4 regions of the Streptomyces sp. NPDC044704 genome follow, and region 1 is predicted to be linked to each of the others. Evidence: riboswitches for the same ligand, from Rfam matches in the RefSeq annotation. Region 1 holds a riboswitch; each other region holds the start of a gene.

Region 1 (2,188 bases):
ACCCTCGGCTTCTCCCTCTCCACCACCCACGCGTGCTCCGGCGCCGTCATGGGTTCCGGCCTGGGACGCAAGGGCGGCGTGGTCCGCTGGTCCACCGCCACCCGCATGTTCATCGCCTGGGGCCTGACCCTGCCCGCCGCGGCCCTCGTCGCCGCCGGCGCCGAGCTGGTCATGCGCACGGGTGACGTCGGCATCGCCGCGGTCACCGTCTTCCTGGTCGCCTCCTGCTTCGCCATCTGGGTCATCTCCCGCCGCCAGGTCGTCGACCACCACAACGTCAACGAGGTGGAGACCGCCACCACGACGGACGAGCCCGGTGTCGTCACCACGGCCATGGCCGCCGTCACCGTCCCGCCGACCACCGCCGCGGCCGGTACCACCGCCGCCGTGACCGACGAGGACCTCAAGGCCACCATCCCGGCCGCGACGGCGACCCCGACGACCCCCGCGGCTCCGGCCGCGGCGGTCTGACCCCGAGAACGACAGAGGTATCAGCGGCATGAACATCGACTGGGCATCGCTCGGCTCCGTCTTCGGAGTCAGCCTCTCCGCCACCGTCGCCCTCGTGGCCCTCTTCACCCTGGGCCTGGTGGGCCTCTCCAAGCACGAGGCCGCCACCGAGCACGGCGGGACCGCGGCCCTGGCGCGCACCGGCGCCTACGCCTGCTTCGCGCTGTGCGCGGCGGCCGTGTCGTACGGGATCTACCTGATCGTCGCCTGACACGACGTGTCCGAAGCTCCCTCCGGGTCCTCCCGGAGGGAGCTTTCGCGTACCCCCGGTGCGCCCCCCGCCCGAACCCGCCGCAGGTCAACGGCAAGTTGACGGGCGTTCGCGGTGCGTGGTGGACTGCCCGAGCCAATACGGCGGCATGGAAGAGGAAGTCCGGTGCGAATCCGGCGCGGTCCCGCCACTGTCACCGGGTCAGCGCACGCGGTGCGCGGCCCCGGGAGCCAGGAACTCTCGCCGCCGGACACGTCGAACCAGGGCGCGGACCCTGAGTGAGGACATACCTGCCACCATGCGTGCCGACCGCGTCTTCGCGTACGGCGCCACGGCGGGCCTGATCGGCGACCGGATCCTCGGGGATCCGCGCCGCGGGCACCCCGTGGCCGCCTTCGGAACCGCCGCCGCCGCCGTCGAACGCGCCCTGTGGCGCGACGACCGCGGCCGTGGCGTCCTCCACGCCCTCGTGTGCGCGGGCGGCGCGGCCGCCGTCGGTGCGCTGGCCGCCCGCGCCGTGCGCTCCCGGCCCGCGGCCGCCCGCGTCGCCCTGACCGCAGCGGCCACGTGGGCCGTCGTCGGCGGCACCTCGCTCGGCCGGGAGGCCCGCGCCATCGGCGGGGCGCTCGCCGCCGGGGACACCGAGGTCGCCCGCGAACGCCTGCCCCACCTGTGCGGGCGCGACCCGGAGTCCCTGGACGGGCAGCAGATGGCCCGGGCCGTCGTCGAGTCCGTCGCGGAGAACACCTCCGACGCGGTCGTGGGGGCCCTGGTGTGGGGGGCCGTCGCCGGGGTGCCCGGGCTGCTGGCCTTCCGCGCCGTGAACACCCTCGACGCCATGGTGGGCCACAAGTCGCCCCGCCACCTGCGCTACGGCTGGGCCTCGGCCCGGCTGGACGACCTGGCCGGCTGGCCCGGGGCCCGGCTGACGGCGCTCGCCGCCGTCGTGGCCGGACCCGACCGGCGGGGAGCCGTACGCGCCTGGCGCGCCGACGCCGCCGCCCACCCGAGCCCCAACGCGGGCCCGGTCGAGGCCTCCTTCGCGGGGGCGCTCGGTGTCCGGCTCGGCGGGACGCTGGCCTACGGCGGACGGACCGAGCACCGTGCCGTGCTGAACGGCGCGGCCGGCCGGCCGGTGGAGGTCGCCGACATCGAGCGGGCCGTCCGGCTGTCGCGGCGGGTGACCTGGCTGGCGCTGGGCGTCTGCGCCCTGGCCCGGACCGCCGCCACCCGGACACTGGTCTCGCGTACGACACGGAGGGGGCGCGCATGAGCGGCGCGAAGCGCGGCGGCGGACTGCTGGTCGCCGGTACGACGTCGGACGCGGGCAAGAGCGTCGTCACGGCGGGCATCTGCCGGTGGCTGGCCCGGCAGGGGGTGAAGGTGGCCCCCTTCAAGGCCCAGAACATGTCCCTGAACTCGTTCGTGACCCGGGAGGGCGCCGAGATCGGCCGGGCCCAGGCCATG
Region 2 (2,188 bases), on a different contig from region 1:
CCGGGCCGGCTTCGTCGTCAACGCCCTCCTGGTCCCCTACCTCCTCTCGGCCATCCGGATGGCCGAATCCGGGTACGCGAGCCCGGCCGACGTCGACGCCGGCATGGAACTCGGCTGCGCCCACCCGATGGGACCGCTCAAACTCGCCGACCTCATCGGCCTGGACACCGTCGCGGCCATCGCCGACTCGCTCTACGAGGAGTTCAAGGAACCCCTGTACGCCCCGCCCCCACTGCTCCAGCGGATGGTGCAGGCCGGGCTGCTGGGCCGCAAGAGCGGCCGCGGGTTCCACACCTACGGCCGGGGCTGAGGGGCCCCGGCACGTCCCCCGGGCAGAGGGTGCGCCGGGGACGCGGGAGTGCGGCGCGGGTACGGCGAGTGGTGTCGCCGCACCCGCGCCGCATCTCATTTCCCCGTCCGGCATGTGGACGGTTGGACCGGTTCTCGACCGGGTCCGCCTACGCTGGCGTCCGCAGCTGGTTCGCCCCGTCCGCCAGACGGGATGCGTCGTAAGAGGGAACCCGGTGGGAATCCGGGACTGCCCCGCAGCGGTGAGCGGGAACGACCGCCGTCATACGCACTGGGACCGGAACCGGTCCTGGGAAGCGACGGCCAGTAGGTGCCCGCCGGGAGACCGGCAGGCGCGCCCGCGAGTCCGAAGACCTGCCCGTTGCCCGTGCGCGAACGACCGCGCACGGTTTCCCGGTGACCTCGTGGGCGGGTCGGCGTGCACCTCAGGCGGATCCTCCCCGTCGCGTACCCCGTCGTACGCGGTCCCGGCGGTCCGCCCGTTCCGGCACCCCTTCGCACCCTCGGACCGCCACCGGGTCCATGGAGACACGCTCGCGAAGGAGAGTTCCGTGACCACCGAATCCGCAGCCGCGGCAGTACGGGCCACCGTGTACGGCTACCCCCGCCAGGGCCGCAACCGCGAACTGAAGAAGGCCGTCGAGGGCTACTGGAAGGGCCGCGTCAGCGCCGACGCCCTCCGGGAGACCGCCCGCGACCTGCGCCGCACCAACTGGGCCCAGCTGGCCGACGCCGGCATCACCGAGGTTCCGACCGGCGACTTCTCGTACTACGACCACGTCCTGGACACCACGGTCATGGTCGGCGCGATCCCCGCCCGCCACCGGGCGGCCGTCGAAACCGACGCCCTCGACGGGTACTTCGCGATGGCGCGCGGCACGCAGGACGTGGCCCCGCTGGAGATGACCAAGTGGTTCGACACCAACTACCACTACCTGGTCCCCGAACTCGGCCCCGACACCGTCTTCACGGCCGACTCCGCCCAGCAGGTCGCCGCGCTCCGCGAAGCCCTCGCCCTCGGCCACACCGCCCGCCCGGTCCTGGTCGGCCCGGTCACCTACCTGCTGCTCGCCAAGCCCGCCCCCGGCGTGGCCGACGACTTCGAACCGCTCACCCTCCTGGACCGGCTGCTGCCCGTCTACGCCCGGGTACTGGCCGACCTCAAGGCGGCCGGCGCCGCATGGGTCCAGCTCGACGAACCCGCCCTGGTCCAGGACCGCACCCCCGCCGAACTGAACGCCGCCGCCCGCACCTACCGGGAGCTCGGCGCGCTCACCGAACGCCCCAAGCTCCTCGTCGCCACCTACTTCGACCGGCTCGGCGACGCCCTGCCCGTCCTGGCGAAGGCGCCCGTCGAGGGCCTCGCCCTCGACTTCACCGACGCCGCCGACGCCAACCTCCGCGACCTCGCCGCCGTCGGCGGCCTGCCCGGCAAGCGCCTGGTCGCGGGCGTCGTCAACGGCCGCAACATCTGGATCAACGACCACAAGAAGTCGCTGGCCACCCTCGGCACCCTCCTCGGCCTCGCCGGCTCCGTCGACGTCGCCGCGTCCTGCTCCCTGCTCCACGTCCCGCTCGACGCCACCGCCGAACGCGACATCGACCCGCAGATCCGGCGCTGGCTCGCCTTCGCCCGCCAGAAGACCACCGAGATCACCACCCTCGCCCGCGGCCTCGCCCAGGGCCCCGGAGCGATCACCGCCGAACTCGCCGCCAACCAGGCCGACCTCGCCTCCCGGGCCACCTCCCCGATCACCCACGACCCGGCCGTCCGCGCCCGCACCGCCGCGATCACCGACGCCGACGGCCGCCGGGCCCAGCCCTACGCCGAACGCGCCGCCGCCCAGCACGCCCACCTGCGCCTGCCGCTGCTGCCCAC
Region 3 (2,188 bases), on a different contig from region 1:
CGGGGTCAGGCGCCCCAGCGCAGGGCGATGGTGTCGCCCACGTTGATGACCTTCTCGCGCAGGGCGCCGGCGAAGGCCGAGCCGTCGACGCTGACCTTCCAGGTGTTCGCGCCGCTGTTGGCCTTGCCGTTGACGGCGGTGATCGTGCCGGTGCCCGACGAGGGCGTCACGCCCGTGACGCAGCCCGACGGGGTGGCGGCGCCGGTGGCGGCGGCCAGGACGTCGCCGAGGGTGGTGGTCGTCCCGGTCGGCGTGAACGCCACCGAGCACACCTTGAGGTTGCCGGCGCCGTCGTCGACGGTCAGCGCCAGCTTGGTGGCGGTGCCCGCGGTGAACGTCGACTGGGCGACCCACTGCGGGGCGCCGGGGGTGACCGGGACCGGCGGGGCGGCGGTGAAGCCGCCGCCGACGACGCCGCGCAGCGCGTCGATGGAGGCGTAGGCGGTCGGGCCGGTGTCGGACGGCTTGTACTTGAAGCCGCCCGCCGGGTTGTACTGGTTGGCGATCAGGAAGTCGATCGGGGTCTTGCCGTTGGCGGTGAGGAAGTCCCCGGTCTGCGGGTTGATGCCGCAGGCGTTGAGGCCGGCGACGCCCCAGCCGTTGGAGCTGGTGTTGACGCCGTAAAGGGAGTTGAAGGCACCGGAGTTGGCGACGAGCTTGCTCTTCAGGAAGTTCTTGGCCTGGACGACGTCGGCGTCGGTGTTCGGGACGCCGGAGACGCAGAGCGCGGCCATCGCGGCGCCGGTCATGTCGACGTCGCTCGCGGAGTTCAGGACGGTGGGGTTGCCCTCGGCCTTGTTGTAGGTCCAGCCGCCGTCCACGTGCTGGTTGGCGCGGATGCGCGTGACCATCGAGTCGGTCAGGGCCTGCGGGACGCGGGCGCCGCCGGCCTGCGTCTTGGCTCCGCCGAGCGAGAGGGCCGCGAAGACGGTGCCGTTGAAGTTCCCGGACGGGCCGAAGTAGCCCGCCTCGGCCGTCTGCCAGTAGGAGTAGACCTGCGCCACGAGGTTGCGGGAGGCCGAGACGCGGGCCGGGTCGATGCCGGCGGCGTACGCGTTCAGGGCGGCGCGCTCGTAGTCGGTGACCACCGGGGCGCCGGAGGGCCAGCCCGCCGTGGACAGCAGGTTGCGGTAGACGGTCCGGGCGTTCTTCGTCGTGTCCCCGCCCGGCGCCACGTCGGCGACGGCCGTACCGGCCGCGGCGAAGGCGGTGAACGCCCACTCGTTGGACAGTCCGGAGCCGGCGTACGAACCGTCCGCCGCCTGGAGCGACTTGAGGTAGGCGACACCGTTCGTCTTGGACGTGGAGATCTGCGCGGGCGACGAGGTCGCGGACGCGGGCAGCGCGGTGAGGGCGAAGGCGCCGAGCGCGGCGGGCACCGCCAGCGCGAGGCGGCGGGAGGTACGGGGACGGGACATGGCCTGCTCCTGGAAATCGGCGGACGCCGGTCCCTCCCCGCTCACGCCGCGCGTCACCGCGCACGGAGCTCGGGGCACGGCAGGGCAAGGCCGGGGAACCGCCGTCCGGAACGCGTGGTACGGCTTCCTGTGGTGCATCGCCGTATGGGCATTCGGGCTCGGAAACGGCCCCCGCCGTTCCACACCGCTGCGCGTCAGCTCCGGCATCGCACCGGATTCCCCCATGTGGCAGCCCAGGACGCTACCCGAGCGGTCAGGGGACCGCCAGCCTCCGCTTCCGGGGGCGGACCGCGGCGGTCCAGGATCGGTCGGCTGAGACTCATGCCACCTTGACGCGTCGTCGGGATCCGTGTTGCACTCCGGCTGATAACTGCTCAGCACCAGGGGAAGCCGGTCGAATTCCGGCGCTGACCCGCAACCGTAGGCCCGGTACGTCCGGGCGAGCCGGATTGCCTGGGGCCGGGCCACAGTACGAAGAACGCCGTCGCGGATTGCGGTGTGGTCGTCGCAGCCTCCCCATGGCCCGAGAGCCGTGCGGGGGTTCCTCGCCACGTGCGCAGCCGCCCGGCAGAGACGAGGGGCCGCGGTGGGGACCGAACAGCAGGCGAAACGGCAGTCGGGAACGAGACGGCGGTTCTTCTCCCTCGTGACCGCGGCCTTCCTGACGCTCGGGTCGGGAGTGGCCTTCCTCACGGTTCCCTCGTCCGCGAACGCCGATCCGGTCGACCAGTGCACCGCGGCCAACGGCGCCGTCGTCGCCGTGGACTTCG
Region 4 (2,188 bases), on a different contig from region 1:
TACTTCCTGGAGATCCGTCTGCACCCCGCCGCCGGACACGACGACGCGGGTCAGAACGTCTACAAGGGCCCCAAGCTCCAGAAGATCTACCTCAGCAAGCTCAAGGGCCTCGCCATGACCGGCGACTACGAGGGCTACGTGACCTTCGGCGCCGCCTTCGACACCCGGCCGGCCTACGGCGTCACCGTCCTGCACAACCCGGAGCGGGTCGTGGTGGACGTCTCGCACCCCAACACGTGCTGACCTGACCGGCACGCCGTCCGGGGGCCCGGGGTGTCGCACACCCCGGGCCCCCGGCGTCGTGCCGCCGGATCCCGGACGGACGGGGTACGGGGCTCAGCGGTGTTCGGGGTTGGGGAAGTCGAAGCGGCAGCCCGCGTCCCACAGGGAGCGCTGGTTGCCGTGTGCGGGGACGCCGCCCGCGCGCTTGAGGAGCGCGGCCAGGTGCATGAGGTTCCAGGACATGAAGGCCGTGTTGCGGTTGGTGAAGTCGTTCTCCGGGCCGCCCGAGCCGGGGTCCAGGTAGGAGGGTCCCGGGCCGGCCTCGCCGATCCAGCCGGCGTCGGCCTGCGGGGGGACCGTGTAGCCGAGGTGCTGGAGGCTGTAGAGGACGTTCATGGCGCAGTGCTTGACGCCGTCCTCGTTGCCGGTGATCAGCGCTCCGCCGACGCGCCCGTAGTAGGCGTACTGGCCTTTTTCGTTGAGGATCGAGGAGCAGGCGTAGAGCCTCTCGATGACCTGCTTCATGACGGAGCTGTTGTCGCCGAGCCAGATCGGGCCGCAGAGCACGAGGATGTCGGCGTCCATGATCTGGCTGTAGAGGACCGGCCACTGGTCGGTCTCCCAGCCGTGCTCGGTCATGTCCGGCCAGACACCGGTGGCGATGTCGTGGTCGACGGCCCGGATCAGTGAGGTCCGGGCGCCGGCGGCCTCCATGACGGCGCGGCTCCTGGCGATCAGTCCCTCGGTGTTGCTGGGTTCGGGCGAGCGCTTGAGCGTGCAGTTCACGTAGACGGCGGAGAGGTCGGAGTAGGCGGGAGCGCCGGAGGAGGTGTCAGCCACGCCCCCCACGCTGACCGGCCGGGGCCCGGACCGCCATCGGACCGCACCCTTCCGGGGCACCGCCGGACGGCCTCCGGTCACCCCCGCGCACGGGGGCGGGTTGTTACCGGTCGGCGCGGACGACTACTGTCAGCGGGCCTTGGTGTTCGGGAAACCGGTGGGAAACCGGTGCGGCCCTCGCCACTGTGATCGGGAAGTCCGGCTCCACTCCTGCGGGAAGCCACTGGGTTCCGCGCGGGAGACCGCACGGCCCCGGGAAGGCGGAGCCAGGGCATCAGTACCCGTGAGCCAGGAGACCGGCCGGGGCGCGTCGTCCATCCACGAGGTGCTGGAGAGGTCTCTCTACTCATGCATATAGCCGAGGGGTTCCTTCCCCCTTTGCACGCGGTCGCCTGGGGCGCCGCGTCCGCTCCCTTCGTCGTCCACGGTGTCCGCGCCCTCACCCGCGAGGTGAAGGCCAACCCGGAGAGCACCCTGCTGCTCGGAGCGTCCGGAGCGTTCACTTTCGTCCTGTCCGCCCTGAAGATCCCTTCGGTGACGGGCAGTTGTTCACACCCCACCGGCACCGGACTGGGGGCCATCCTCTTCCGGCCGCCGATCATGGCGGTGCTCGGCACGATCACCCTGCTGTTCCAGGCCCTGCTGCTGGCGCACGGCGGACTCACCACCCTCGGTGCCAACGTCTTCTCGATGGCCGTCGCCGGCCCGTGGGCGGGCTACGGGGTCTACCGGCTGCTGAAGAAGTTCGACGTGCCGCTGATGGTGACGGTCTTCTTCGGCGCCTTCTTCGCCGACCTGATCACCTACTGCGTGACCTCCGTCCAGCTGGCGCTGGCCTTCCCGGACCCGGGCAGCGGTTTCGTCGGCGCGCTGGAGAAGTTCGCGGGCATCTTCGCCCTCACCCAGATCCCGCTCGCGGTCAGCGAGGGCCTGCTCACCGTGCTCGTGGTGCGGCTGCTCATGCAGTCCAGCAAGTCCGACCTGGTGCGCCTCGGCGTCGCCAAGCTCACCGGGACGAAGACGAAGCAGGAGGCGGCGCTCTGATGACCAGGAACGCGAAGATCAACACCCTGCTGCTGCTCCTGGTGGCGGCGCTGGCCGTGCTCCCGCTCGCGCTGGGACTCGG

Evidence for each region. Region 1 has a riboswitch for cobalamin ahead of AC07B0_RS25220 (cobalamin biosynthesis protein). Riboswitches for the same ligand answer to the same signal wherever they lie in the genome.
Region 2: linked by a shared signal. The riboswitch ahead of metE (5-methyltetrahydropteroyltriglutamate--homocysteine S-methyltransferase) and the one ahead of AC07B0_RS25220 (cobalamin biosynthesis protein) in region 1 are both predicted to bind cobalamin.
Region 3: linked by a shared signal. The riboswitch ahead of AC07B0_RS07210 (prenyltransferase/squalene oxidase repeat-containing protein) and the one ahead of AC07B0_RS25220 (cobalamin biosynthesis protein) in region 1 are both predicted to bind cobalamin.
Region 4: linked by a shared signal. The riboswitch ahead of AC07B0_RS19425 (energy-coupling factor ABC transporter permease) and the one ahead of AC07B0_RS25220 (cobalamin biosynthesis protein) in region 1 are both predicted to bind cobalamin.

The regions. Positions count from the first base shown of each region.
Region 1 is NZ_JBWKGY010000011.1:58,954-61,141, forward strand. Features, by position in the region: gene AC07B0_RS25210 (inorganic phosphate transporter) at 1-471, shown strand, start outside; gene AC07B0_RS25215 (hypothetical protein) at 500-721, shown strand; cobalamin riboswitch at 827-983, shown strand; gene AC07B0_RS25220 (cobalamin biosynthesis protein) at 1,020-1,994, shown strand; gene AC07B0_RS25225 (cobyric acid synthase) at 1,991-2,188, shown strand, end outside.
Region 2 is NZ_JBWKGY010000022.1:88,365-90,552, reverse strand. Features, by position in the region: gene AC07B0_RS34690 (3-hydroxybutyryl-CoA dehydrogenase) at 1-310, shown strand, start outside; cobalamin riboswitch at 461-685, shown strand; gene metE (5-methyltetrahydropteroyltriglutamate--homocysteine S-methyltransferase) at 861-2,188, shown strand, end outside.
Region 3 is NZ_JBWKGY010000002.1:630,911-633,098, reverse strand. Features, by position in the region: gene AC07B0_RS07210 (prenyltransferase/squalene oxidase repeat-containing protein) at 6-1,418, opposite strand; cobalamin riboswitch at 1,550-1,678, opposite strand; gene AC07B0_RS07205 (prenyltransferase/squalene oxidase repeat-containing protein) at 2,005-2,188, shown strand, end outside.
Region 4 is NZ_JBWKGY010000007.1:146,333-148,520, reverse strand. Features, by position in the region: gene AC07B0_RS19435 (AMIN-like domain-containing (lipo)protein) at 1-243, shown strand, start outside; gene AC07B0_RS19430 (flavodoxin family protein) at 337-1,062, opposite strand; cobalamin riboswitch at 1,186-1,381, shown strand; gene AC07B0_RS19425 (energy-coupling factor ABC transporter permease) at 1,411-2,106, shown strand; gene AC07B0_RS19420 (energy-coupling factor ABC transporter substrate-binding protein) at 2,106-2,188, shown strand, end outside.